Regions from separate parts of the Anaerobacillus sp. ABR4_321 genome, predicted to be linked through region 1. Evidence: a T-box and tRNA genes for the amino acid it is inferred to sense, from the RefSeq annotation. Region 1 holds a T-box; the other holds one or more tRNA genes.

What was found. A T-box is a leader RNA that pairs with one kind of tRNA and senses whether it is charged. The one in region 1 lies ahead of ileS (isoleucine--tRNA ligase), so its partner is inferred to be a tRNA-Ile.
Region 2: it has a tRNA-Ile gene. The T-box ahead of ileS (isoleucine--tRNA ligase) is inferred to sense a tRNA for this amino acid. The anticodon was not compared.

Annotation. Positions count from the first base shown of each region.
Region 1 is NZ_JBSWTK010000001.1:2,919,808-2,935,057, reverse strand. Features, by position in the region: gene ACXADT_RS15240 (YggS family pyridoxal phosphate-dependent enzyme) at 1-443, shown strand, start outside; gene ACXADT_RS15235 (cell division protein SepF) at 476-928, shown strand; gene ACXADT_RS15230 (YggT family protein) at 941-1,213, shown strand; gene ACXADT_RS15225 (YlmH family RNA-binding protein) at 1,218-1,991, shown strand; gene ACXADT_RS15220 (DivIVA domain-containing protein) at 2,076-2,576, shown strand; T-box leader at 2,746-2,959, shown strand; gene ileS (isoleucine--tRNA ligase) at 3,024-5,780, shown strand; gene lspA (signal peptidase II) at 6,073-6,534, shown strand; gene ACXADT_RS15205 (RluA family pseudouridine synthase) at 6,534-7,445, shown strand; gene pyrR (bifunctional pyr operon transcriptional regulator/uracil phosphoribosyltransferase PyrR) at 7,651-8,196, shown strand; gene ACXADT_RS15195 (solute carrier family 23 protein) at 8,352-9,662, shown strand; gene ACXADT_RS15190 (aspartate carbamoyltransferase catalytic subunit) at 9,807-10,706, shown strand; gene ACXADT_RS15185 (dihydroorotase) at 10,706-11,983, shown strand; gene ACXADT_RS15180 (carbamoyl phosphate synthase small subunit) at 11,980-13,068, shown strand; gene carB (carbamoyl-phosphate synthase large subunit) at 13,061-15,250, shown strand, end outside.
Region 2 is NZ_JBSWTK010000001.1:2,077,064-2,092,313, reverse strand. Features, by position in the region: gene ACXADT_RS10790 (molybdenum cofactor guanylyltransferase) at 1-538, opposite strand, end outside; gene ACXADT_RS10785 (DUF92 domain-containing protein) at 535-1,305, opposite strand; gene ACXADT_RS10780 (5-formyltetrahydrofolate cyclo-ligase) at 1,305-1,871, opposite strand; gene rpmG (50S ribosomal protein L33) at 1,953-2,102, opposite strand; gene ACXADT_RS10770 (glycoside hydrolase family 15 protein) at 2,179-4,161, opposite strand; gene phoU (phosphate signaling complex protein PhoU) at 4,279-4,938, opposite strand; gene pstB (phosphate ABC transporter ATP-binding protein PstB) at 4,960-5,775, opposite strand; gene pstA (phosphate ABC transporter permease PstA) at 5,830-6,708, opposite strand; gene pstC (phosphate ABC transporter permease subunit PstC) at 6,708-7,619, opposite strand; gene ACXADT_RS10745 (PstS family phosphate ABC transporter substrate-binding protein) at 7,722-8,690, opposite strand; gene ACXADT_RS10740 (peptidoglycan D,D-transpeptidase FtsI family protein) at 8,952-10,982, opposite strand; gene ACXADT_RS10735 (MFS transporter) at 11,091-12,338, opposite strand; gene ACXADT_RS10730 (hypothetical protein) at 12,439-12,717, shown strand; gene ACXADT_RS10725 (superoxide dismutase) at 12,752-13,363, opposite strand; tRNA gene ACXADT_RS10720 (tRNA-Phe) at 13,573-13,648, opposite strand; tRNA gene ACXADT_RS10715 (tRNA-Met) at 13,779-13,855, opposite strand; tRNA gene ACXADT_RS10710 (tRNA-Ser) at 13,907-13,999, opposite strand; tRNA gene ACXADT_RS10705 (tRNA-Ile) at 14,005-14,081, opposite strand; tRNA gene ACXADT_RS10700 (tRNA-His) at 14,090-14,165, opposite strand; tRNA gene ACXADT_RS10695 (tRNA-Met) at 14,184-14,260, opposite strand; tRNA gene ACXADT_RS10690 (tRNA-Asn) at 14,264-14,338, opposite strand; gene ACXADT_RS10685 (DUF456 domain-containing protein) at 14,472-14,954, opposite strand; gene ACXADT_RS10680 (Na/Pi cotransporter family protein) at 15,023-15,250, opposite strand, start outside.

The DNA.
Region 1 (15,250 bases):
TCATCGGCACGTTGCAATCACGTAAAGTCAAGGATGTCATCGATCACGTAGATTACATTCATTCCCTCGATCGACGCTCTCTTGCAAAAGAGATCAATAAGAGAGCAACAAAGAAAGTGAAATGCTTTGTACAAGTCAATGTTTCTGGAGAAGAATCGAAACATGGTTTAGCGGTTGAACAAGTCATGCCGTTCGTAGAGTCTCTAGAAAACTATCCAAATATTGAAGTAGTAGGTTTGATGACGATGGCACCTCATATTAAGGATTCTGACGAAATCAGATCTGTCTTTAAAAAGCTTAGAGAACTTAGAACGAACATCCAGGAGCGTTCGTTTGATTACGCGCCATGTAAAGAGCTTTCGATGGGGATGTCAAATGATTATGAGATTGCTGTTGAAGAAGGTGCAACGTTTGTTCGTATCGGATCGTCACTTGTTGGTTAAAATCAAAACTAACTCTCCCGGAGGTGCAGGGAATGGGAATTAAAACAAAGTTTAAGCAGTTCTTTGAACTCGATGATGAACAAATCGAGTACGAGGATGATGTTCATACGACGTATGCTGAGGATGATGAGATGGAGAATTCTAGGGTGAGTCGGAACCATAATAAACAGAAACAGACGAATCAATCCAATCAAAATGTTGTGAGTCTTCAAAGTATCCACAAGAACTCTAGAGTTGTACTTGTTGAACCTAGAGTGTATGCTGAAGCTCAGGATATTGCTGATCATATAAAAAACCGAAAATCTGTCGTAATGAATCTGCAACAGATTCCACATGACCAAGCGAAGAGAATCGTTGATTTCTTGAGTGGTACGGTTTATGCTCTTGGCGGTGATATTCAGAAACTCGGTCCCGACACGTTCATGTGTACTCCGGATAATGTTGAAATCTCCGGCAATATTACCGATGAAATATTTGAAGACTAGCTTCTAAGGAAGGTGAAGAATTTGGAAATTGCTTATTTATTAGCACAAGCTTTACGGATTTACTCATGGATATTAATCATTTATATCTTCATGTCTTGGATTCCAAATGCTAGAGAATCCTCTATTGGACAAATGATTGCAAGAATTGCAGAACCTTATCTTGCGCCGTTTCGTAAAATCATCCCGCCTATCGGTGGAATGTTAGATATTTCTCCTATCGTAGCTATTTTTGCACTACAGTTTGCGCAGTATGGAATCGTTGCTCTCTTTGGAATGATCCTTTAATTCCATGTCGATATACGAACACTATCGTCCTGAAGAAAGAACGTTTGTTGATCGTGTGTTAGAGTGGCAAGGGGAAGTTGAAGACAGATACTCTCCGAAACTCACTGATTTCCTAGATCCAAGAGAGCAGGATATCGTTACACAAGTAATTGGAAATCATCCCGATGTGAGCGTATCTTTTTCAGGAGGCGTGGACGGAGCAGAACGGCAGCGTGCACTGCTTCTTCCACCTTATATAACAGCAACAGCTGAAGATTATGACATAGCTGCATTAGACATTACATATCCCTCAAAATTCGTTACATTATCGCACCCAGATCTTCTCGGTGCGCTGATGGGACTTGGATTAAAGCGGGAAAAGTTTGGTGATATTTTTGTGCAGGATGGACTTGCACAGCTTATCGTAGCTAAAGAAGTAGCGGATTATATTAAGATGAATTTAACTCAAGCTGGTAAAGCTTCGATCACGCCAGAGGTGATTTCACCATCACAGATCAACGTTCCTCCTATAAGGTGGGAGGAACAATCGGGTACCGTTAGTAGCCTTCGCCTCGATGCTGTATTAGCAGAGATATACAATCTATCTAGGTCAAAGGTATCTCCTATGATCGAACATGAGCGTGCTAAACTTAATTGGAAAGTCGTCGATCAACCCGCAACCGAAGTAAAAGCGGGAGATTATTTATCCCTAAGGGGTTCGGGGAGAAGTAAGGTGAATTCGATCGACGGTAAAACAAAGAAAGAAAAATGGCGAATCACGTATAGTAAAAGAAAATAATTTGACAGATTTAGAAGGATTGCCCGTAGAGATTGTCGAATTACGAGTTGGGACATAAAAGAGAGCAAACCGGAGGTGGCTGAATTGCCTTTAACACCATTAGATATTCATAACAAAGAATTTACTCGCGGATTCCGCGGTTATGATGAAGATGAGGTAAATGAGTTTTTAGATCAAGTCATTAAAGATTACGAAACTGTTATCAGAGAAAAGAAAGAGCTAAATGAGAGAGTAAAGATCCTAGAAGAAAGACTAGGACACTTCTCAAACCTTGAGGAAACATTGAATAAATCGATTCTTGTCGCTCAAGAAACGGCTGAAGAAGTAAAGCAGAGTGCAACGAAAGAATCCCGTTTGATCCTAAAAGAAGCGGAAAAGAACGCTGACCGCATCATCAATGATTCGTTAGCTAAAGCGAGAAAGATCTCACTCGAAAATGAAGAATTGAAAAAGCAAGCTTCCGTTTACCGCACACGTTTCCGTATGCTTGTCGAAGCGCAGCTTGAGATGCTGACGAATGAAGATTGGGACGGGCTGGCTGCTCGTTTTGATGAAGAAGAAGAGCATATTCAAGAAAACGCATAAGGTAAACTTTTAACATTTATTTCGCATTTTCTTGACTTATTAAAATTGAATACACTATACTTTTGATATACTTTAATGGAAGTTGGTCCTACAACTGGATTAACATCTTCAATCAAAAGCACATAGACATAAGAAATGGTGTAAGCTGTTTCTTACAAAATAATGATTAAGAACGACTGCGATGGGAAGAGTAACTGGTTACACTTAACAAAGCGAGCTGGGGTTGGTGTGAGCCTGGCGTTAAGCAACCGGTGAAGATCACCCCTGAGTCCCGAGCTGAACATAAAGTAAGCCCCGGCGTATCATTCACGTTACGAATGCAAAGTGAGCACATTGTGTGCTTAAGTTGGGTGGTACCACGGGAAAACCTTCTCGTCCCTATAGGGATGAGAAGGTTTTTTTATGTTATTAAGGAAATGCAGCGTACGATATTGAAGGAGGAAGGACATGAGCTTTAAAGAAACACTATTGATGCCAAAAACGAAGTTCCCAATGCGCGGTAATCTGCCAAACAAAGAACCTGATATGCAAAAAGAATGGGAAGAAAACAACCTTTATGAGAAAGTACAGGAAAGAACGAAGGATCGTCCTCTTTTTGTACTGCATGATGGCCCTCCATATGCAAATGGAGACATCCATATCGGTCACGCAGAAAACAAAGTATTGAAAGACATGATTGTTCGTTACAAATCCATGAACGGATTTCATGCACCGTATGTTCCAGGTTGGGATACTCACGGTCTTCCGATCGAGCAAGCACTTACGAAAAAAGGTGTGGATCGAAAGAAGTTAACAGTAGCTGAATTCCGTAAGAAGTGTGAAGAATATGCGCTAAAGCAAGTTGATCGTCAGCGTGAGCAGTTCAAACGCCTTGGCGTTCGCGGAGACTGGGATAACCCTTATATCACACTGAACAAAGGGTACGAAGCGCAACAGATCAAAGTGTTTGGCGAAATGGCGAAGCGTGGATATATCTACAAAGATAAGAAAACTGTTTACTGGTCTCCTACTTCAGAATCAGCGCTAGCTGAAGCTGAAATCGAATACCAGGACAAACGCTCTCCATCCATCTATGTTGCTTTCCAAGTTAAGGATGGAAAAGGCGTACTAAACGGAGATGAGAAGTTCATCATCTGGACAACGACCCCTTGGACAATTCCTTCAAACCTTGGGATCGCACTCAATGCTTCATTTGAGTATAGTGTTGTTGAAGCTGATGGAAGCAAGTACATCGTCGCTACAGAATTAGTTGACCAACTTAAAGAAGAGTTTGAATGGAATACAGTGAATGAACTAAATCGCGTAAAAGGAAGCGAGCTTGAATACGTTACAGCACAGCATCCTCTATATGATCGTGAGTCCCTTGTCATTCTTGGTGATCATGTCACGCTTGATGCTGGTACTGGTTGCGTTCATACAGCACCTGGACACGGTGAAGATGATTATGCAATCGGAAGAAAATACAAGCTCGATATCTTGTGCCCAGTAGATGAGAAGGGTGTTTTCACGAATGAAGCGCCAGGTTTTGAAGGCTTGTTCTATGATAAAGCAAACAAGCCGATCACTGAAAAGCTTGAAGAAGCTGGAGCTCTAGTAAAGCTTTCATTCTTCACACACTCCTATCCACACGACTGGCGTACGAAAAAGCCGATCATCTTCCGTGCAACTGAGCAGTGGTTTGCTTCAATCAAGCAGTTCCGACCTGAACTTCTGCAAGCTGTTGCGGATGTAGAATGGTTCCCGACTTGGGGAGAGCTTCGTCTTCACAACATGGTGAAAGACCGTGAAGATTGGTGTATTTCTCGCCAGCGCGCATGGGGTGTTCCGATCCCAGTCTTTTACGGTGAGAACGATGAGCCGATCTTAACAGACGAAACGATCGAGCATGTCTCAGAGCTATTCCGTCAGCACGGTTCAAACATCTGGTTTGAATGGGATGCGAAAGAGCTATTACCAGAAGGGTTTACGTCTGAACACAGCCCGAATGGTACGTTCCGTAAAGAAATGGACATTATGGACGTTTGGTTTGATTCTGGTTCTTCCCATCAAGCAGTGCTTGAAGAGCGCAGCGACCTTGCGCGACCTGCAGATTTATATCTAGAAGGATCTGACCAGTACAGAGGCTGGTTCAACTCTTCTCTTTCTACTTCTGTCGCAGTAACTGGTAAAGCACCTTACAAAGCAGTGCTGAGTCACGGGTTTGTTCTTGACGGAGAAGGTAAAAAGATGAGTAAATCACTTGGAAACGTAATGGTTCCAAACGACGTGATGAAGCAGCTCGGTGCAGACATCTTACGTTTATGGGTATCTTCTGCTGACTATCAGGCTGATGTTCGTGTCTCAAATGAGATTCTCAAGCAAGTAGCAGAAGTGTATAGAAAGATCCGTAACACGTTTAGGTTTATGCTCGGAAACCTAGAAGGCTTTGATCCAGCTCTGAACAGTGTTTCCTATGAAAACCTTAGTGAGCTCGATCAATACATGCTCGTGAAGTTGAATAACGTTGTGACGAAAGTAAAGAAAGCATATGATGAGTATCAGTTCTTAACGGTTTACAATACCATTCATAACTTCTTTACTACAGAGATGAGCTCATTCTATCTTGATATCGCGAAAGATACGCTATATATCGAGCACGAAGACCATCCGAAGCGCCGAGCGATTCAAACGGTTCTTTATCAAACGGCTGTTGCATTGACGAAGCTACTATCACCGATCATCCCACATACTGCTGAAGAAGTATGGCAGTTTGTACCGGGTGAAAAAGAAGAGTACGTTCAGCTTTCTGACATGCCTGAAGTGAAGAACTTCGAAGGAACTTCTGAACTTGAAAGCAAGTGGGATCATGTGATGGACCTACGTGATGAAGTTCTAAAGGCACTAGAAGAAGCACGTAACGAAAAGAAAATCGGGAAGTCCTTAACGGCTCAGCTTCATATCTATGCGGATGGTGAAGCGAAAGAACTTCTTGATGGCATCGATAACCTCGATAAGCTCTTGATCGTTTCTGCAGCATCCGTTGCAGGAAGTAAATCTGAAGCTCCATCAGAAGCAAAGAATTACGAAGAGCTAGCGATCATGGTTTCCCCTGCAGAAGGCGAAACGTGTGAACGTTGCTGGAGAGTAACAGAGACTGTAGGACAAGATGAAACGTATCCTACTCTTTGCGTAGATTGTGCTGAAACTGTAAAAAATCATTATTAATAGTAAAAAGCGCTTTGCTGTATGCAAAGCGCTTGATTTATTTATGAACAGTTATTTGAGCTACCACGTTACTTTTAAATGAATTTATTCATGAGCAAAGGGCTTATGGTTCCTGCTCAGATTCACAGAAATGGCGGTCAGCTCAAATTATACTCCAGCTACTGTTATTGCGTTCCCGATACCCTGAGCACTTTGCACCATGCAAAGCGTTTACGGTTAACGTTCACATTGTACAGGAATGAATCCTGTGCTAAACTTTCATAGGAAGTATCATTCGATCGGGGGAGCGCACGTGTGGAAATATTTAATAGCCATTGGCATAGTTATACTAGATCAATGGACCAAATGGCTTGTTGTTAAAAATATGGAATATGGAGAGTCGATCAAACTCATCAACGACTTTCTCTATCTGACTTCACATCGAAATAGAGGAGCTGCGTTTGGCATCCTTCAAGGTCAGATGATTTTCTTTTACATTATTACGGTTATTGTGATTGTCGCTGTTTTATACTATATGAATCAATATAAACACAGCAAGTTCGTCAGTGTTACCCTTGCTTTAATATTAGGCGGTGCAGTGGGGAACTTTATCGATCGTGTCTTTAGAGGAGAAGTCGTAGATTTTGTTAACACGTATATCTTCTCGTATGACTTTCCGATCTTCAATGTTGCGGATGCTTCACTCGTTGTAGGGGTCATCCTCATCTTTATCGGGACGATATTTGAAAGTAAGCAAGCTGAAGGAGATAAGTAATGGAAAAGTTCGTTTTTACAGTAAGTACTGAAAATAAAGGCCAGCGGATCGATAAAGTGATACCGACATTCGATCAAGACTGGTCTCGTAGCCAGGTTCAAACCTGGATCAAAGAAGAACAAGTTCAGGTGAACGGTGAAGTTGTGAAAGGAAACTACAAAGTTTCGGAGAACGATGAAATCGTTGTGAGCGTCCCTGAACCAGAAACGCTCGAAGTTGTACCTGAAGATCTTGACTTAGATATCGTATATGAAGATCAAGATGTATTAGTCGTCTACAAGCCTAGAGGAATGGTCGTACATCCTGCACCAGGACATCCAAGCGGAACGCTTGTAAACGGCTTGATGCACCAAGTTCGTGATTTAAGTGGAATCAACGGCGTGATTAGACCAGGGATCGTTCATCGAATCGATAAGGACACTTCTGGATTGCTCATGGTCGCTAAGAATGATCATGCACATGAATCACTCGTTAAGCAGCTTCAAGCGAAAACGGTGAATCGTCGTTATAAAGCCATTGTACACGGGAACATTCAGCACGATGTCGGTACCATCGATGCACCGATCGGTCGAGACAAGCAGGATCGCCAGAAGATGACCGTTACAGATGAGCATAGCCGAGATGCAGTTACGCATTTTAAAGTGTTAGAGCGTTATGATCACTATACTTACGTAGAGTGCCAGCTTGAAACAGGCCGTACTCATCAAATCCGTGTTCATATGAAATACATCGATCATCCTGTTGCAGGGGATCCTAAATATGGACCAAGAAAAAAAACGTTGCCGATCGATGGACAAGCGTTACATGCTGGTGTATTAGGTTTCAAGCACCCTGTGACTGAAGAGTGGCTCGAGTTTTCTCGGGAAGTTCCTGAAGATATGGAAAAGCTGTTAACGCGTTTAAGAAGATAAAAAGCGGTTGACAGGTTTTCACGGCTCTGCCATACTACATGTAGACAATATAGCAATCCTTTAACGATGGTCCCGTGAGGCTACAAAGGAAAAACGGCTATGTACGTAACGTGTGTTTCGTATGCCCAAAACCCTTTTGCCTCCATGGCAAAAGGGTTTTTTAGTGACGTTGGACCAAAGCAGTTAAGCTGAAAGGAAGAGACGAATGGAAGATAAGAGGGTTTTACTCGATGATCAAGCGATTCGAAGAGCGTTAACAAGAATTGCTCATGAAATCATTGAACGAAATAAAGGGATCCAACATGCGATGCTCGTTGGGATCAAAACAAGAGGAATCTACTTAGCAGAGCGTTTAGCTGAGCGCATCGCACAAATCGAAGGCTCGAGCATACCGGTAGGAGAAATCGATATTACGATGTACCGTGACGACCTTTCATTAAAACATGAAAATCAAGATCCGAAGATTAAAGGCACAAGTATTGAGAGTGCTGTTACTGATCAAAAAGTCATCCTAGTCGATGATGTTCTTTTCACAGGGCGAACTGTTCGAGCAGCGATGGACGCCTTGATGGATCTAGGCAGACCTTCTCAGATTCAGCTAGCTGTTCTAGTCGATCGAGGCCATAGAGAGCTTCCGATTCGACCGGATTATGTGGGAAAGAATGTACCAACTTCGAAGGAAGAAATTATTGAGGTTGCACTAACAGAAGTAGATGATTTCGATAGAGTAAGCATTAAACACGCTAAGTAAAAACCAATAACGTGCTCCCTTTAAGGTAGTCCAGAGAGACAGCCAAGGGAGGAGACGCTGTTCGATCAGGACACGCGTGTACCTCCTTGCGGCTAAGCAAGGAGTTTTTTTATACCTCCTTCTAGCCGGGACGCACATCCGAGGAGGAAATAACGATGAAACATGAATTAGGAATCCGAGAAGTACCAAAAACAACAACATGGGTAACTTTAAGCCTTCAGCATTTATTCGCAATGTTCGGTGCTACGATACTCGTCCCGTTCTTAGTAGGACTTGATCCAGCAGTAGCACTCGCATCTAGTGGTCTTGGAACCCTCTCTTATCTACTGATTACGAGGGGGAAGATCCCAGCATATCTAGGATCATCGTTCGCATTCATCGCGCCTATCATTTCAGCCGTATCACTAGGGGGACCTGAAGGGGCGATGATCGGGACGTTCTTCGCTGGTATTGTTTACGGAATCGTAGCCATTGCGATTCGGGCGGCAGGTTTAAACTGGCTTTTGAGACTGCTACCTCCGATCGTCGTTGGTCCTGTCATCATGGTGATTGGTCTTGGCCTTGCAGGTACTGCCATCAGCATGGCGATGAACAATCCTGAAACGGAAGCTTATAGCGGCATTCACTTCACAGTGGCTCTTGTCACGCTTGGTGTTACGATTTTAGCATCGATCTTCCTAAGAGGATTTTTAAGCCTTATTCCAATCTTGATCGGTATCGTTTCAGGATATACGTTCGCTTATTTTGTAGGTCTCGTTGATTTCAGTCCAGTAAGAGAAGCATCGTTTTTCGAGGTGCCAGACTTCATTATTCCTTTCGCAGATTATAACCCAGCACAAGTCTTTTCTTGGGAAATTCTTTTCGTCATGGTTCCGATCGCAACGGTAACGATCGCTGAGCACATCGGTGACCAGATGGTATTAAGTAAAGTAGCGGGACGTAATTTTTTGAAGACACCAGGTCTCCATCGATCGATTCTTGGTGATGGTGTGGCGACGATCATCGCTTCATTGCTAGGCGGGCCACCAAATACAACATATGGTGAAAATATAGGCGTTCTTGCGATCACTCGAGTATTCAGCGTGTTTGTTATCGGAGGAGCTGCAGTACTAGCACTAATCTTCGGCTTTATCGGCAAGGTCTCAGCTCTTATCTCTACCATTCCGACGGCGGTAATGGGTGGCGTTTCGATCTTACTCTTCGGGATCATCGCTTCATCTGGTCTCAGAATGCTGATCGATAACAACATCGATCTAGGTGAGAAACGAAACTTGATCATCTCATCCGTCATCTTGGTCATTGGGGTCGGAGGAGCGTTTATCCAGGTAACTGAAGACTTACAAATCGCAGGAATGGCGCTCGCGACGATCATCGGTATCGTTTTAAACCTTATTCTCCCTGGTGGTACTACACAGGAATCGATTGAGAATATGTTTGAAGAGCAAAATGATCATACAGCTGCATAGTTACATCCTTTAAAAAGGTACAGAGAGACCTAAAAGGGTGAGAAAAAGGCGCGAGATCTATCGCGTCAACTTTCCTACACCCTGAATCTGTTCAGGGTGTTTTTTTGTGAAGTTACTTATGTAGAAAAATAGAGGAGTGATAGGATGAAGCATTTACTCGATATGCAATCGATCGAGCCGGGTGACATCGAAGACCTTCTTCATATGGCAGAACGCTTCCGGTTAGGTAAAGAAACCATAGAGTACCCTACTGTTTTTGTTGCGAATTTGTTCTTTGAACCATCGACGAGAACACGTTTTAGTTTTGAAGTCGCACAGAAGCGACTAGGATGCCACACATTAAACTTTGAAGCTGCGGGCTCGAGCGTGCAAAAAGGTGAGAGCCTGTATGACACGATTAAAACGTTAGAAGCAATAGGCGCAAAAGCAGCTGTAATCCGTCACCCAAAAGAAAGATATTTCGAGTCTTTATTAGAAAGAACATCACTATCGATCATTAATGCTGGAGATGGATGTGGACATCATCCTACACAATCACTACTAGATCTATTGACGATCAAGCAAGAGTTCGGTTCGTTCAGGGGATTGCGAGTTGTTATCGCTGGTGATATCAAGCATAGTCGTGTGGCAAGGTCCAATGCATATGTCTTGACGAGACTTGGTGCCCTCGTCTCATTCTCAGGACCAGAGGCTTGGCGCGATGATTCGATCGGAGCATATCCATACATCACGATGGATGAAGCAGTAAGAGAAGCTGACGTTGTGATGCTCCTTCGAATCCAAAATGAGCGCCATCATCAACAGACGAACGAAAACGCCTCTTATCTCGCTGATCATGGTCTTACAGTAGAGCGTGAAAAGAACATGAAGCGAAACAGCATTATCATGCATCCTGCTCCAGTAAATCGAGGGGTTGAAATCGATACATCATTAGTAGAATGTGACCGCTCACGTATCTTTAAGCAAATGGAGAACGGCGTTTATGTCCGTATGGCTGTCCTTAACCGAGTTCTTCACTCCAATAAGAAAGGGATGTATGTGTAATGATCATAAAAAATGCCTTGCTAGTAAATGAAACTGGTAATCTTGAAAAACGTGACGTTCTTATTTCAGAAGAAGGAAAGATTGAGAGGATATCAGAGTCGATCGCAGCTGACCACAATGAGTTCGATGCAAAAGAAATGCTGCTTGTTCCTGGTCTTGTGGATCTGCACGTTCATCTAAGAGAACCTGGTGGTGAGCATAAAGAGACGATCGAAACCGGAACGAAAGCAGCTGCAAAAGGCGGATTCACAACGATTGCTGCGATGCCGAACACAAGGCCTGTGCCTGACCAAGCATCAACGATGACCGACCTTATGAAGCGAATCGAGAAGGGAAGCGTCCGTGTTCTGCCGTATGGTTCGATCACTGTGAGGCAGCTTGGTGAGGAGTTAACAAACTTTGAAGGCTTACGAGCATCAGGGGCTTTCGCTCTAACTGACGATGGTGTAGGCGTACAAAACGCAAACTTGATGTTAGAAGCAATGAAGCGCGCTGCATCAGCTGGCCTATCGATCGTAGCACACTGTGAAGAAAACACGTTAATAAACAAAGGTAGCGTTCATGAAGGCAAGTTTTCAGAGCAATATGACCTGAATGGCATCCCTTCTGTTTGTGAATCAGTACATATTGCTAGAGATGTGCTCCTCGCAGAAGCAGCAGGAGCGCACTATCACGTGTGTCATATCAGTACGAAAGAGTCTGTCCGCACAGTACGTGACGCGAAGCGAGCAGGCATCCATGTTACTGCAGAAGTAACACCACATCACCTACTACTTTGTGAAGATGATATTCCTGGTCTCGATACGAATTACAAAATGAATCCGCCCCTTCGTTCCAAGGAAGATCAGAAAGCCCTGATCGAAGGACTTTTAGATGGCACGATCGATTTCATTGCAACGGACCATGCGCCTCATGCTGAAGATGAAAAAGCAACATCGATGGAAAAGGCGCCTTTTGGGATCGTAGGACTCGAAACAGCATTTCCGCTTTTATACTCGAACTTTGTTGAAAAAGGAACGTTTACGTTAAAACAGCTTGTTGATTGGTTAACCGTTAAGCCTGCTGAAGCTTTTGGTCTGCCGCATGGAACTCTTAACGAAGGGGCGGCTGCAGATATTACGCTGATCGATCTGAATAAAGAAGAGCACATCGACCCTGATACGTTTGTTTCGAAAGGAAGAAATACTCCGTTCAAAGGCTGGAAATGCAAAGGATGGCCTGCGATGACACTTGTTAATGGAAAAAAGGTTTTTGAGAAAGGGAGCGATCACGAATGAAAAGACAGTTGATTCTTGAAGATGGTTCGATCTTTGTTGGCAAAGCGTTTGGAAGTGAAATCGAAAAGAGTGGAGAAGTTGTTTTTAACACTGGCATGACTGGTTATCAGGAAATATTATCTGACCCATCCTATTGTGCGCAAATCGTTACCCTTACGTACCCGCTAATTGGAAACTATGGGATTAACCGGGATGATTTTGAATCGATCAATCCATCCGTACACGGCTTGATCGTAAAAGAAGCAACGAAAGCGCCAAACTATTGGCGAAATGAGATGACGATCGATGAGCTTTTAAGAATCAAAGGCATCCCTGGCCTCGAAGGCATCGACACAAGAAAGCTAACAAAACTCATTCGTGCGAACGGAACGATGAAAGGGAAGCTTTGTTCGATGGGCGTGGATACGAATAAAATCGTTGAAGACTTAAGTAGCACACCACTTAAGCGGAATCAGGTTGAACAAGTCTCCATCAAAGCACCATATGCTAGTCCTGGGCGAGGGTACCGAATCGTTCTAGTTGATTTCGGAATGAAGCATGGCATCCTTCGTGAACTAACGAAGAGAAAATGTGATGTTGTCGTAGTTCCTTACCACACGTCAGCAGAAGAAATCCTAAGGTTGAACCCAGATGGAATCATGCTCAGTAACGGACCTGGAGATCCAAAGGATGTACCTGAAGCGATCGAGATGATCAACGGTGTGCTTGGTAAAATTCCACTGTTCGGAATATGTCTTGGTCACCAGTTATTTGCGCTAGCTTGTGGAGCAGATACTGAAAAAATGAAATTCGGCCATAGAGGTTCAAATCACCCTGTTATGGAGATCAACACAGGAAAAGTGGCGATCACGTCTCAAAATCACGGCTACACGGTTTCCGCTGCTACGCTTGCTCATACAGAACTCGTCGTTACTCATAAAGCCATCAATGACGACACGATCGAAGGCGTGAAGCATAAACAGCATGCTGCTTTTAGTGTGCAGTATCATCCAGAAGCATCACCTGGACCTGAAGATTCAAACGAATTGTTCGATGACTTCATTTCGATGATCACAGCAAATAAGGGGGAAAAAACATATGCCTAAACGTACGGATATTCAAAAGATTCTAGTGCTCGGTTCTGGACCGATCGTCATCGGTCAGGCAGCAGAGTTTGATTATGCTGGTACACAAGCTTGTCAGGCATTGAAAGAAGAAGGTTACGAAGTGATACTAGTAAATTCAAATCCAGCTACGATCATGACAGATGCGACGATAGCAGATGAAGTGTACATCGAGCCACTCACATTAGAATTCGTTAGTAAAATTATTAGAAAAGAGCGTCCTGACGCGCTTCTTGCAACGCTTGGGGGACAAACAGGGTTAAACCTAGCAATGGAGTTATCAGAAGCAGGCGTCTTATCCGAATATAATGTAGAACTTTTAGGAACGAGCCTGAATGCGATCCAACAGGCTGAAGATCGTGATCTCTTTAGGGAGTTGATGAGGAAGTTAAACGAGCCTGTTCCTGAAAGTGACATAGTTCATAACCTTGATGAAGCCTATACATTTGTGAAACGAATCGGGTATCCTGTCATCGTTCGACCGGCGTATACGCTTGGCGGCACTGGAGGAGGAATCGTTCATAACGATGAAGAACTCGAAGAAATCGTATCGAGCGGACTGAAGTATAGTCCTGTAACACAGTGTTTAGTTGAAAAAAGCATCGCTGGCTTTAAAGAAGTTGAGTATGAAGTGATGAGAGATGGTCAGGATCAAGCGATCGTCGTTTGTAATATGGAAAACATCGATCCGGTAGGCATTCATACGGGAGATTCAATCGTTGTCGCTCCGAGTCAAACGCTTTCTGATCGCGACTATCAGATGCTTAGAAACGTAGCCTTAAAAGTGATCCGTGCGCTTCAGATTGAAGGAGGATGTAATATCCAACTAGCTCTTGATCCATATAGCTTTCAATATTACATCATCGAAGTAAACCCTCGGGTTAGTAGATCGTCCGCATTAGCTTCAAAAGCGACAGGTTATCCAATCGCAAAGCTCGCTGCAAAAATCGCTGTCGGCTTGTCTCTTTCAGAGATGAAGAATCCTGTAACAGGAAAAACGTATTCAAGCTTTGAACCAGCGCTCGATTATGTCGTAACAAAAATTCCAAGGTGGCCATTCGATAAGTTTGAAAGTGCAAATCGCCGGCTTGGAACACAGATGAAAGCAACAGGCGAAGTGATGGCGATTGGAAGAACGATCGAAGAATCGCTGTTGAAAGCCGTGCGATCACTTGAATCGAACGTCGATCATCTTTTGATCCCTTCGATGAGTGAGATCAGTGACGAAGAAATGGAAGAACGAATTAGACATGCTGATGATGAAAGAATCTTTGTAATAGCTGAAGCCCTAAGAAGAGGGAAAACGATACAAGAAATTCACGAATGGAGTGCGATCGACTATTATTTTCTCACGAAGTTAGAAGGGATGATTACGCTCGAACAAACACTTACTGAAAATAAAGGGAGCATGGAGCTGTTACGAGAAGCAAAAGAAAAAGGATTTACAGATAGTTTCATCGCACAATTATGGAATGAAGAAGAAAGAGCGATCTATACGCTACGTATGAGAGAAGGAATCGTACCAGTATATAAGATGGTCGATACATGCGCAGGTGAATTTGAATCTGAAACGCCATACTACTATTCTTCTTACGAAGATGAAAATGAATCTGTTCAAACGTCGAAGGAAAGCGTACTCGTTTTAGGGTCTGGTCCAATCCGAATCGGTCAAGGAATTGAATTTGATTACGCGACCGTTCACAGTGTATGGGCGATCCGTGAAGCGGGGTACGAAGCGATTATCATCAACAACAACCCTGAAACCGTATCGACTGACTTCAGTATCTCTGACAAGCTGTACTTCGAACCGTTAACTGTCGAAGACGTTATGCACGTGATTGAGCTTGAAAAACCAACGGGAGTTATCGTTCAGTTTGGAGGTCAAACAGCGATAAACCTTGCAGATGAGCTTTCTGCGAGGGGCGTTAAGATCTTAGGAACAAGATTAGAAGATATGGATAAAGCAGAGGACAGGGATAAGTTCGAAGTCACCATGAAGACGCTTGACATCCCTCAACCTGAAGGGAAAACAGCTACTTCAGTCGATGAAGCAGTGGCCGTCGCTTCTACTATTGGATATCCAGTGCTGGTTCGTCCATCTTACGTACTCGGAGGAAGAGCAATGGAGATCGTCTATAAAGAAAGCGAACTTCTGCACTATATG
Region 2 (15,250 bases), 840 kb from region 1:
AGGATTCAAGGTATTTATCTTCAATCATCACATGTCGTACTTTAAGCTGTTTAAGTGCAGCCATCACTCGTTTATCGCCTAGTAGTAATTCATTTTCGATGCTGTCCTTACAAGTGTATTTGTACAATGCACAAAGCGGCTGTATACGACCATTAGCAATAGGGATAATGGCATCAGCTTCCGGATGGTGTTTTGCCTCTTGTATAAGTTTAGAAAAAAGATCTGCAGTAACGAGTGGCATGTCACAAGCAACCACAACATAGTAGTCTGCATTTATTACACCCATCGCAGAAATAAGACCTGCTAGTGGGCCCATCCCTTTAAATCTCCGATCATCCACAATAATATCTGCATGCTCTTCCGATTCGAATCTCGCCATAAGCTCTGGCTTTGTAACGATGAGACATTTATGCACATGTTTCGTTAACTCATTGACGATTGTCTTATAGAAAGGTGAACCTTGGTATTGGACAAAAGCTTTATCGTGACCAAACCTTCGTGATTCTCCTCCTGCTAACAATACACCACATGCTTTCATAGGAACCACACTCCACAAGCTATGCCTCCACATAGAGAGGAAACCATGTTAACGACATCGTTATTTATTCCACTAATTCCTTTTATCTTTGTGGTGCCAACCCCACAGTGTACGGTGCGTTCAGTTTTGAGAGAACATGTCTCACAATAGAACTCTTCCTGAATGGTTGCACCGATTATGGTGTCGATCATACTACCCAGCACTCCAGCACCAGTGATCACAAGAAAAAGTGTGAATGGTAGATCAAAAAGAAAGAAGCCGACTCCCGCTACTAGTAGTGAAGCAAGAAATGATGCTAGTAAACCAGGCATACTCACTGCCCCAGAGGTGCCTCTAGGTACAGTACGTAACTTGAGGATATGGTATGGGTCTCTCTTTCCGAGTACGCCGAGCTCTGATGCCCACGTATCTGCATTTGATGCAGCAAGAGCTGAAATAAAAAAAGCAATCCACCATAGAGAAGGAAACATTGCCATCATAACACCTGCAAATGCTGCTGCTCCTCCGTTAGCTAACACTTGGTACTCATCTCTCGCTGAACCCTTTACAACGATTCGTTCTGTTTCTTGCTTTCGATCTTGTTTATACTTACTCCATAGTGTAGAAGTTCCAAAAAAAACCCCTAGTAACACTAACCCTTTCCAACCAAAACCATATGCGATGGCATTTCCGGTGAATATAGCGGCAACAGTACCTTTTCTAGTCAATGCTCCCATCTTCAAGCCAACGACACCTGTCAAAAGAATAACGATGAAATAAAGGAGCATCATGTGAAGCGTAAAATCTTTTTATCTGTAATGAGTGTTTCAACTGGAAGATCGAAAGGCTCGACAGGTAATTTCTCGACTAATTGAATGCTATATGCTAATGACACGGTTTGATTATCATATTGCTGCAAAAACCTGTCATAATAGCCTCCTCCGAATCCAATCCTGTAACCGCTCTCATCAAACAATAATCCCGGTATGACCAATAGCTGAATGTTCTTTGGCTCACAAGCTTTTGTAAGCTCGGGTTTAGGCTCTTTCAAACCAAAATACACTGTTTCTAATTCATCCCAACTGTTTAAGTAGCGGAATGTCATCGACTTATCCTCTGGATGGCATTTCGGTACAGCAACTTTCTTCCCAACTGACCACGCATGTTCAATAACTTTCTTCGTATTCACTTCATTTTTCATTGCAACTGTTAGTCCGATTGTCTCTGCTTCTTTATAGGGATCATATGTAAAAAGGTTTTCGAGGATCCGGTCATCAAGTTCTACTTTTTCCTTGTTTGTCATTTCCTTTAGACGGCTTTTCATATTGGTTCGCAACATTTGCTTTGTTTGCATCATTACCTCTCCTCTATATGATCGTTACTATCAGTGTAAGGGAAAGAAGACAAATAAAAAAGCAGTAGGATAACCTACTGCTTACTTTGTTTCGCGATGTAACGTGTGTTTCTTTAGTCTTGGGCTATATTTTTTAAGTTCAAGACGATCTGGGTTTGTACGTTTGTTCTTTGTTGTAATGTAGTTACGATCGCCAGTTTCAGTGCAAGCCAATGTAATTTGTACGCGCATGAATATCCCTCCAAATCCTATCAAACTGTTCATTTAACAACATACTTTATTATGATAACAAACAAATATGGTTCTATCAAGTTGTTTTTAGTGCTGAGAGAACTTTATATTTTTCTATATAATCCTTGACTACATCAACATACGTAGCGTGTGACCACGTAAGCGGAGCAACCGAGAGCGGCTTTCCTGTATAGGGATTGACTTGTTCAGGCAATATGCCACTTGATAAGGAGTGCTGGTGTGCCCATTCAAGGTGTACCTTTGCTTGGGCTAACTCCTCGACCGAATTTGCTTTTGCGATTTTCCACTTCGCCATCCATAATGTGCAAATGATCCAAGGGTTTCCCGGTACCTCTTCTACGTTTTGTGATTGTTGAAAGTAATAATCACTTACGTAGCGAGCTATTCCACCGACGGATGTTTTTACAGAAAGGCGCTCTTCTATTAATTCCATTGTTCTAACAATCCTCGGATCATCAGGCGGTAGTACTCCAAATGCAAATAATCCAAATACACTACTCTCGATCGTATAATCTTTCGTTATCTCCCCTGTTTCACTATTTGTATAAATCCCCCTAATAAAACACGAGCGGTCTTCATCGTAAAAATGTTTTTCGATTCCTTTTTTAATTTTCTCTGCACCTGCAAAATAACTCTCTGCACGATCGTCTTCACCAAATAGTGTCGCAAATGAATATGCGGCCATTAACCCACCATACGTTGCTGCTGCAGTGAAACTAAACACACCTAGACGCTCTTCCCATAGATCGTAGGAAGGGTGAGGTAAACTGAGCGATTCATCCATATAATCGAGCAGAAATCTAGCACCAGGCCGAATAAGGTATTTATAAAGTGATTGAGCAAACTCGATATCTCCCGTTGATTGATAATGCTCCCAAAAGGCCCACAGAACAAGAGCCGTCTCATCTTCTTGAATAGGAAGCTGCGGAGATCCTTTTAGATCGATATAAGGATGCCAGCTCGAACCAACCGATCCATCTGGATTATACTTATGATGAAGGTAGCCATCAACGGACAACAGCTCAGCACAACATCTATAAAAATTTGAGACCATGCCGTGATAACCTGCTTTAGATAATGAAGCGGCTATCAATGCCCCATCCCTCGGCCACATATAGCTGTAGTGATCGCGATTATAATGAAGGATATCAGAATCATTAGCAGCGATGATTGTTCCGTTCTGGTTAGTTTGAGTACGAACGATAAGAAGACTTCTCTTATATAGAGATAATAGATGAGGACTTAGATCAGATTCAGGAATAACTGATTTGTTTACCCATCTGTTCCAATACATTCGGATTTTCTCAACCGTTAAACGAGTTCCGATTTCACTCACATACGCATGTAGGTTGTTAACTTCTTCCTTCGTTCTGCCGACTGTCATCCAATAATAGGCAGTCGTTTCAGAGTTAGCAGCAATTTTCGTTTCAAGCGAAAATGTACTATCAACAGATCCTTGTGCGATCGGATTCACATGGAGGTGACCATCTTCTGCATCGCGCCACGTACCTTCTGCAGATTGAAATCGTTTGACCCCTGTTGTATATTGCTCGATACCTCCACCATCTACCTCTCCATTAAACAAGAAATATCGATACCGCTTGTAATGAATAATGGATTTAGTGTCTGGACAAAAGTAAGCCGTGTCTCCTACTTCAGTTTCATATATGTTTAAATCTTGATGAAAGAACAAACGGACTTCCTTTTCTTTTTCTTCTAAGTTTTGAATCGTGATCTTACGTATCATCAACATTTCCCTCTGATGGACACCTTCTTCAAATATTAATTTCAATCCAAGATGAGGATGGTATGCTGAACTGTACGTAACAAGAGTATCTTCGTCATAATCAGGGTTTATTTCCCATTCGGATGAATGTAACCATGAAAAATTCCCATCTACCCATACTCCAATCCTGTTTGCATGTCCTTGAACATGATTTTGCTGACCTACATAAGGGTAATAGATATCTCTGATCTGCAAGAACTGATCCATATTGATCAAGAGTTGTCCGTTTCCAATCACTAAGTGTCTAGGCATCTTGTCCCTCCTCGTCCACATCTATTTTAGTGTATTTCACAAACCTTCGAGAGATTACTTGTACGAGAGATAAACATAAAAAAAGCCGCCTTCCTATATAGGAAGGCGGCTTACATATTAAGCGTTCAAATCGTATCGTTTACCTTTTACAACATAAATCACACTTTCAGAGATATTCGTGCAGTGATCACCAATTCTCTCAATGTAACGACAGATAAATGCGAGTTGCTGAATCTGACTAATACTATCAGGGTATTTTGTCATGAGTTCGAGTAGTTCTTTTACCAATCGACCATACATCGTATCGATTTCGTCATCAGCATCCGCAACAGCTTTCGCTTGATTCACATCTTCTTCATAGAAGGATGACAATACTTCTCTTAGCATGTTGTTTGCTTTTTCAGCAAGAGCAGGTATCTCTTCGATTGGCTTTACGAAAGGTTTATCACCGATTCGGATGATCGACTTCGCGATGTTAACAGCCAGATCGCCTACTCTTTCAACATCAGTAGAAATTTTAAGCGCTGAAATCAAACGACGTAAGTCTGAAGCAAGTGGTTGCTCTTTTGCAATAAGCCAGATTACTTTTTCGTTGATCTCTTCTTCGAGTTCATTAATTTCGTGATCATTATCGATGATTTCAAGAGCTTTCTCTACATCCTGGTTTTTCAATGCTTTAATTGATTCGTCAACAGCGAGCTGAGCAAGAGAACCTAGCTCTAACAGTTGAGCTTTGATTTCATCTAATTGTTCTTGGAAATTTTCTCTAACTACCATAAACAGTCACCCCCGAAATTTTTAACCGAAACGGCCAGTAATATAGTCTTCTGTACGCTTATCTGATGGATTAGAAAACAGCTTGTTCGTATCAGAGAATTCAACCACTTCACCATTTAGGAAAAAGGCTGTTTTATCGGAGATTCGAGCTGCCTGCTGCATGTTATGCGTAACGATGATGATACTGAATTCTTTCTTCAATTCTTGAACGAGTTCCTCAACTTTAAGTGTAGAGATCGGATCAAGTGCGGATGTTGGCTCATCCATCAAGATAACGTCTGGTTCGATTGCAAGACAGCGCGCAATACAAAGACGCTGTTGCTGTCCACCCGAAAGACCGTATGCATTTTCATTCAATCGATCTTTCACTTCTTCCCATAGAGCTGCGCCTTTTAAGCTTTTCTCTACGATTTCATCGAGTACTTTTTTATTCTTGATTCCGTGGATTTTAGGGCCGTATACCACATTCTCATAGATAGATTTCGGGAATGGGTTTGGCTTCTGGAATACCATTCCTACTTTTGTACGAAGATCTTCAACTTTATATTTGCTATCGAAGATATTATTGTCACGGTATTTAATATCACCAGACATTTTTACGATCGGCACCATTTCAACCATTCTGTTTAGGGCTTTGATAAATGTAGACTTTCCGCAACCTGAAGGTCCGATAATTGCAGTGACCTTATGTTCAGGAATTTCAAAGTTAATATCCGTTAACGCTTGATCTTTCCCATACCATAAGTTGAAGTTCTCAATTTTGTATACTGATTGACCATCTGCTTTTTGTTCAGCTTCAGCACGTTGAGGTTTTTGGATCTTTTTTTCATCCATAATTGTTTTCATGATAACATTCCCCTTTTCATGTTGATGAGTAGAGCACGACTTTTCTTATAAACGTTTTGAAAATTTATTACGAATTAACACAGCGATAGAATTCATGATTAAAAGCATAGCGAGTAAAACAATAATTCCAGCTGCCGCTACGTCATGGAATTCTGTTTGTGGACGACTTGTCCAGTTAAAGATCTGAATCGGCATAACAGTAAAACCAGAAAGAAGGTTCTCAGGTAAATATGCAACGAACGTAAGAGCTCCAATCATTAGGAGTGGTGCTGTTTCACCAATTGCTCTTGATAGTGCCAAAATTCCCCCAGTCAAAATTCCTGGAATTGCTGCTGGTAGTACGACTCTGCGAATGGTTTGCCACTTCGTCGCTCCCATTGCGTAAGATGCTTCCCTTAATTCTTTCGGCACAGAACGAACGGATTCCTGTGAAGCTACAACGATGATCGGCAAGATCAATAAGCTCATCGTTAAACCACCGGCAAGAACACTACGTCCCATCTCAAGCATACGAACGAATACTGTCAGACCGAGTAAACCAAATACAATAGATGGCACACCCGCAAGATTTGAAATGTTCAATTGAATGAACGTCGTAAATCGGTTTTTCTTTGCGTATTCTTCAAGGTAAATCGCTGTACCAACTCCTAGAATCAATGAAACAGGTGCAATGACTCCCATAACCCACAAGGAACCATAAAATGCAGCCTTTATTCCTGCTTTTTCAGGGAAACGTGATGCGAAGTTTTGAAAGAATTCTAAGTCTAAATACCCAATTCCTTGAGTGAATATCCGATAAAGGAGGATAACGAGAACAACAAGCGCGAACATAGTAGCCCCAAAAAAGACTCCTTTTAGAACGTTGTTCTTCATCAACCTCGTTTGCATTTTACTTTTAACTTTTGATTGATCGATTAATTGCATTAGTATTCCTCCCTGAATCTTCGAGAAATATATTGAGCGATGAGGTTCATGATCAGAGTGAATAAGAACAGCGTCATCCCTACTGCATAGATACTATAGTAGATCGTTGTACCAAATCCAGCATCTCCAAGACTCACCTGAACGATATACGAAGTCATCGTTTGAATCGACTCGGTTACGTCCATTGTTAGCTTAGGTGTAGCACCACCAGCTACCGTTACGATCATTGTTTCTCCGATCGCTCTTGAAATAGCTAGAACAAATGAAGCGATGATACCAGAGAGAGCTGCAGGTAGAACAACTTTCACCGCAACTTCAAAACGAGTTGCACCTAGTCCGAGAGCACCTTCTCTAATTGCATTTGGAACAGAACTCATAGCATCCTCAGATAGGGAAGCGACCATTGGTATGATCATAATCCCAACCACAATTCCTGGGCTCAAAGCATTAAATACAGGAAGATTTGGAATAACGTTCTGCAATACCGGAGTTACAAATGTTAGCGCGAAGAATCCGTAAACAATCGTTGGAATTCCTGCTAGTACTTCCAATATCGGTTTAATAAATCGTCTTACACGATCACTTGCATATTCACTCAAATAAATGGCAGCAGCTAATCCGAATGGGATTGCTACAAGCATAGCAATAACTGTAATCATAAGAGTTCCTGAAATAAGCGGCCAAATACCATAGTCAGGATCCCCTTCAAAGAAAGGATACCAATCTTTATTTGTAAAGAACTCCACTATTGAAACGCGGCTAAAGAACGTAATGGTTTCAACAATAAGTGTAAACACGATTCCTAGCGTCGTTAGAACTGAAAGAATAGCACATACAAGCAATAAACCAGGAACCAATTTCTCCATAAAATTTAATCTTGTTTTTTGCTTATCTTTTCTATCTTTAATCATCTGACGAATTGATCTTTCCATAATAGTACTCCCCCTCACACTAGAGCAAAACAGGTTAAAGTGAGGAGTAAGTTCACTCCTCACCAAACTGTTTTCAATTCATTATTTTCCAGCGATCTCGTTAAGCTTATCCATAGCTTCTGTATACTTCTCATCAGGTAGAGCTACATAACCAACAGCTTCAGCCATCTCACCAGCATTTTCAATCATAAACTTATTGAAGTCATATACTGCAGGGTTGTCTTTTACAGCAGAATGCTTAACATAAGTGAATAGTGGACGAGAAAGTGGCTCGTACGTTCCATCTTGAATTGTTTCAGCGTTTGGCTCAATTGCTTCGCCTTCACCATTTACAATTGGAACAACATTTAAATTATCTTTGTTTTCAAGGTAGTAAGCATATCCGAAGAATGCCATACCGTTTTTAGATCCAGTTACACCGTTAACAAGAACGTTGTCATCTTCAGAAAGTGTAGCTTCTTTATTCATTTGCTCTTCTTCTAGAACAACTTCATTGAAATAGTCATACGTACCAGAGTCAGTACCTGGGCTAAATAGTTCGATCTTTTCTTCAGGCCATTCAGAGTTGATTTCACTCCACATTGAAACTTCGCCAGTCCAGATTTTCTTGAGATCTTCAATTGTAAGCTGATCTACCCAATCATTCTCAGCGTTTACAACGATAGAAAGTCCATCTTTTGCAACTTCGAATTCAGTAAATTCAATTCCAGCTTCTTCTAGTGCAGCGACTTCCTCTTCTTTGATCGGACGAGATGCGTTACTCATGTCAGTCTCACCGTTAGAGAATTTTTCAAATCCACCGCCAGAACCGGAAACACCTACACTAACTTGAACCTTAGGTTGAGCAGCTGCATATTCTTCAGCTAGAGCTTCAAAGATCGGGAATACAGTAGAAGATCCGTCAACCATTACTTCTCCTGATACTTCTTCTCCGTTTCCAGACTCACCGCCAGCGTTGTTTCCTGCGTTTTCTGAGTTGTTTCCACAAGCTGCTGCGAAAACCAAAATCAATGACATTACTAGCATTAGTGCGATGCCTTTAAACTTCATGTGTTTTTCCCCCTAAATGGATGTGTTTTTTTGTATGGGTCATTAGGACTGCTACTGACCTCTCAACCACAATTACAAGAATACAGCTTGTTTATTAATTGCATATAAACCGATTGTAAAGATAGTGTAAATGCTTGTAGAAATGCTGATTTTCTTGCATATAATTGTGAATTGTTGTCGAAATCGCAGGACTTTAGACCTGATTAATCCTTACTCTTCCCAAACCAAAAAGAAAAAACCGCATTTCTGCGGTTTTTTATCTCATTCTTTATCCTTATTTTCAATTTCACTTCCACTAGGTACTTTCGCCTTGTTTTTGAGGTCGAAATAGGCATCTAATATTCTTCCGCCTATTTTCTTATTAACAAAGCCAGAGCTCGAATCGTTTACTTCCGGTATGACAACAGAAAAGGCAACCTCAGGATCGTTATAAGGAGCAAATCCTACAAGGGTCAAATTGTACTCCTCTCCGATCTGAGCCGTTCCTGTCTTTCCAGCTGCAACATAGTCATCACTCTGAAAGAAGTTATAATTCGTTCCTGCAGTTCCTTCTTTCGTATTCATAACCATCCACATTCCCCTTTGAATGTGTTCTACTTCATCTTTGCTCATTTTTACTTTATTCAATACTTCAGGAGTATGTTGAAAAAGAACAGTATTGGACAGTGTATCGCTTTCTGATGGTTCATGTACTTCTTTTAATAGATGAGGTTTAATGCGATAGCCTCCATTTGCAATCGTAGAAACGTATTGCGCCATTTGCATTGGCGTATACGTATCATACTGTCCGATCGACAAATCAAGTAAATTACCGAACACCCCAATTCCTCCATTAAGACCTGCACTTTCACCAGGGAGATCGATTCCAGTTGGAACACCTAATCCAAATTGAGAGAATGCTTCTCTCATTTGATTGTACGCTTCAGGATTATAGCTACTCCTCTTATTAGGTTCGTAGTCATACCCTGCCATCATCATTGCGATTTTAAACATATAGACGTTTGAAGACTTTTGTATTGCCACTAAATCCGATATTCTGCCCATCGCTCTAGAGGTATAAGAAGATTTGGTTTGACCATTCGAAAATCGAAGCACCTCATCTACTAGCATATCGTTGGGATTAATGACATCATATTGATACCCAGTTAATACTGTAGCTCCCTTAATCGTAGAGCCCATCGCATATGAATCTCCGATCACACCAAAGGTTCTGCCCGTATACTTCCCATTATTATAAGCTTTACCTGCTATTGATAGAACTTCACCAGTAGCAGGGTCCATCATCACAACATACCCTCTAGTCGCACCATATTTTCTGGCATCACGTAATTCTTCTTCTAAAATTTCCTCTACTTGTTGTTGTAGATCGATATCGATCGATAAAACAAGATCATTTCCGCGTTGTCCCTCTATTACTTCTGGCTCACCAATCGGCTCACCGGATTTATCCGTTACAAATTTTTGTTTTTCTTTTTGTCCTTTGAGAAATTCTTCATATTGCTTCTCAAGATAGCTAATACCTACTTGGTCATTCCTATCATAATCTCTAATTCGGTAATAAGTAAGGCTTTCACGAGGAATGTGTCCTACATTTCCAAAGATTGTTTGAAGCGTCTCACCATATGGATATTCCCTTGTCGCGTCAGCTTGAATATCAACTCCAGGTAATTCACCGAGGTTTTCACTAATGCGTGCGATCTCATCTTCCGTTAACCCCATCTTAATCGTTTGAGAAGAAAGAGCGTACCCATTATCCATCGCTCTCTTTATGGCTGCTACTTCTAGTTCAGTCTCATCAGCTTTTATTTCAGCTAAATCTTTATCATCGATGCGCTCTATTTGGAGCTTGTAAGCCTCTGTTGAATCTAAATTCTCCCACTCTTGTTCTGAGAGCTTCTGTTTCGCTTCTTCTGGGCGAGTCACGATCCAATAATCCTTTAAATCCCGATCTGTAACTTCTTCAGAATCTTTCTCGATTAGTTCGGCGAGTTTTCTTGCAAGATCTAATCGTTCTGATTGATTCGTATTTTGTGTTCTTATGTAAGTAAGAGCGAACTCGGGATTATTATCTACAAGAACTCTTCCGTAACGGTCATACATCTTTCCCCTAGGCGCACTTGATTCTGCCGTTACATTTTCAGTCTGCTCTGATACCCGTTCATATTCTTCACCGTCCACAATTTGAATGACGCCAAGACGCAATACAAGAACTGAAAATAAAATAAAAACGGACAAGAATAATATATTTAACCTTATCGGCACGTGGTTCTTTTTCTTTCTATTAGGATTCACGTTATTCTTCCTTTCAACAAACAATTAGGCACCTGTAGAGTACAGGTGCCCTATCCCATATTTATTTACTATACTTAGTGATACACCAATTGTAAAGGGTATAATGAGCTATTGAACTGGCTCTACCGACTTTTCACTAAAAGCCCTAACAATCTTGAGTTTTCTATAGAAGAAGAAAATAATGGAATGACCAATTCCTAGGATCATCAATAGTGTAGGTACGATTTGAACATCGTTTGAAATCGAGATCGCTATTAGAAACACTGTAATCGATACAACCCTTCCAAAGTTTAAATACACCTCTCTTACTACAATGTACTCAATCCTCATTTCCGCAGCATTCCAAGCTTTTCCGATCACATCGTATGTTAGTGATACATATGGAACAAACAAAACGGGATAAGCGATTGAAATACAAATGCCGTAAAGCAGCAAGCGCGGGAACGTTAATTCAAATAAAAGAATAACCACTGAGACATATAGCATAATTCCTGCATAAAGAATTGCTTTTATACGAAAACGTGGTTTTATTAATCTTGTCGCAAGGTAATAAACCAGGAACGAAACAGCGGAATTCACCAAACCAAATGTTCCTATCGCAAGCTCACTGCCAGTCGTAATAAATACGAGAACAGCAATGACAAAAATAAATGTTCCCTCTCTTAACCCTTGGAAGAAGTGAGCATGAAGAACATTTAGCCAATCGCTGTTCGATTTACGTTCGTTGAAAACTCGCATGAATGAAAAGTTGCCTTTCGCTGATCGCCTCTTTAAGAAAAAACTCAAGATAACCGCAGCTGAGAAAAGCACCAGTGAGACTCCAAATATGATTTTGTACCCCGTGTATGATTCAAGACTTGAAATGACTACTCCTGCGAAAATAGGACCGATCATTCCAGCAAAAGAAGTTAGAAGTCCTAGAAAACCATTAAAAAAATCTCTCGTATCAGGCTCAGTTATTTCAAATGTTAATACATTAAACGCAAGCCAATAAAACCCAAACCCAATTCCAAGCAGTGCTCCCAATAAGACGAGTAACTGGCCAGCATTTTGCCCTAGTAGTAAAACCGTAATATAAAATAGCGCCAAAAAGATTACGCCGATTCTCAATACAATCACTCGATCCATCTTTTTAGCCCATCGTCCAGCTAAAATAAATGTAAGCGGTTGACTGATGACAACTGAAAGGTTGTAAATCGCAATATCTGCAAATTCACCTGTTTGTTTCCATAAATAAACGTTTACAAACGTATTTGAAAGAGCAATGCTCAAAGCATACAATCCGCCGATCGTTAATAATAAGAGTAGATCTTTTGTAACAGCTATATCACCCATTACGTGTTTAAGTACTTTCATGGCAAACTCCCCTTTTTTCCTCCTCCCTTATTTTGTATTAATTCTGTCTCCTTATGCGAAAGATTAGAAATGGGTAAGATGTTTTTGAAAGGAGAGTTCGATGTATTATTTTATCTATACAGGGGACGTCATTTCTCATCAAATTAAGAATACTCTTTTATCACAACTGATTTCTTTTGCGACAAAACTTGAGCAGCCACATACATATAATGAAGAAAAAAATTCATTAACGCTGCCTACATTCTTCATATCGATCAGGGAAAATCAAATTTTTTCCTATAGCAAGTACGATTTCAATGATGGCTGTGCAATTACAGACCTTGTTATTGGCTATCTATTAGAACATCTGGGAAGCGTCTATACAAGAATAGAACCATAAAAAAGCCCCGACAATACTGTCGGGGTTTTGGCTATTATTTTGCAGCTTCGTAACGCTTAGCTACTTCATCCCAGTTAACAACATTCCAGAATGCACTGATGTAATCTGGGCGCTTGTTTTGATACTTAAGATAGTAAGCATGCTCCCAAACGTCAAGGCCAAGAATTGGAGTAATGCCTTCCATTACAGGAGTATCTTGGTTTGGAGTACTAGTGATTTCTAGTTCTCCACCTTTAACGATAAGCCATGCCCAGCCAGAACCAAAGCGTCCTGCAGCAGCACTAGCGAACTCGTCTTTGAAGCTTTCAAAGCTTCCAAATTTCTTTTTGATTGCTTCGCTCAAGTCACCTGATGGTTCGCCGCCACCGTTTGGACTAAGTACTTGCCAGAAAAGTGTGTGGTTAGCATGTCCGCCACCATTATTTCTTACTGCAGTACGAATTCCTTCAGGTACAGCATCCAGGTTGCCAAGAAGATCTTCAAGGCTTTTGTCAGCTAAGTTTTCATGACCCTCAAGTGCACCGTTTAGCTTTGTAACATAAGCATTGTGGTGTTTGCCGTGGTGAATCTTCATTGTTTCTTCGTCGATATGTGGCTCTAGAGCGTTAAAATCGTAAGGTAGTTGTGGTAGTTCAAATTTAGCCATTGTAAATCTCCTCCTTTAAAAGTATGTAACCCTTGTGACTATTGCGTCACAAGTCATGATCACAATGTATCACATTTTTACAGTAGCAGATTTATCCTTTGTTTTCAAATGTTTAACATCGTGATATCGTCACCACTTTTTATAATTCCACACATAAAGAATCGTAAACATAAAAAAACCACCTACAAGGTGGTGAATCGATGTTAATATGGTGGCTCCGGACGGAATCGAACCGCCGACACGTGGATTTTCAGTCCACTGCTCTACCGACTGAGCTACAGAGCCATGATTGTTAATTTTATGTACTATTATGTTTGAAAGAGTGAACTCAAATTATGAGTTTAGGTTACCCCTAGAGGGACTACGATTAAAAATTAATAAGGAAGATAAATCGACGTAGTTAATTTTTTTAAATTGGTTGCGGGAGCAGGATTTGAACCTGCGACCTTCGGATTATGAGCCCGACGAGCTACCGAACTGCTCCATCCCGCGACGATAAAATCATACGATTATTAACTTACTTTTCCATACTTAGAAGAAAGATGGCGGAGGAAGAGGGATTCGAACCCCCGCGGGCCGTTAAGCCCCTGTCGGTTTTCAAGACCGATCCCTTCAGCCAGACTTGGGTATTCCTCCGCGTATGGTGGACCCTGCAGGACTCGAACCTGCGACCGGACGGTTATGAGCCGTCAGCTCTAACCAGCTGAGCTAAGGGTCCAATGTAAATGGGGCGACTGATGGGAATCGAACCCACGAATGCCGGAACCACAATCCGGTGCGTTAACCACTTCGCCACAATCGCCATTGTGTTAAGTTAATATGGTAGCGGCGGAGGGGATCGAACCCCCGACCTCACGGGTATGAACCGTACGCTCTAGCCAGCTGAGCTACACCGCCATATGGCTCCACAGGTAGGATTCGAACCTACGACCGATCGGTTAACAGCCGATAGCTCTACCACTGAGCTACTGTGGAATATCTCTTAACGACAAGAATAACTATACCATATAGTTTAAAAAGAAGTCAATAACTTTTGTGATATAATTTTTATTGCTGAAAATCAGCGATGAAATTACTATAGCATGGTTTTGTCCCTTCATCAAGATTACTAAAGAACATAAACAAGAAAGATAACAATCATTATTGCCTGAATAGCACCTTTCATTAACGCTCCCCCAAGAAAACCAAGTAAAGATCCGACTCCTACATTAATCGACTCTCTTAATGGTTTTCGATGAAAGATTAATTCCGCTCCCACTGCCCCAATGAAAGGACCAAGAATAATTCCTAGAAAAGGGATAACGAAAGGTCCGACCAATAACCCTATAGTACTTCCCCATATGGCGGCTTTCGATCCTCCATATTTCTTGACTCCAAATAAGTTGCTAGCATAATCAGCAAGAAATAGTAGCGCGGTAAATAGAATTTGAATAATCCAAAAAGAAATTGTCATTGAACTAAATTCGAAAAATACACCGTACACAATATATCCTATGTAAATAAAAAGAACCGATGGAATGATTGGATAGATGAGTCCTACAAACGCCACTATAAACGATGCTATTATGAGTACCCAGTATAAGATATCCATGTTGCCCCCCTTTTTCTTCTATTATATAGAATAAAAAAAGTCAGGGCTAGCTAAGCCCCGACTTTTTATTACTCTTCTCCGATAACTGCTTCTGCAATATTAACAGCGTGATCACCTATACGTTCTAGGTTACTGATCATATCTACAAAGACGATTCCTGCACTTCCTGTACATTCGCCTTCATTTAACCTCATGATATGCTGCTTACGAAGAGATCTTTCCATTTTATCGATCTTATTCTCTAATTTCACAACTTCTCGAGCCTTCTCAACATCCCAATTATCCAATGCATCAAA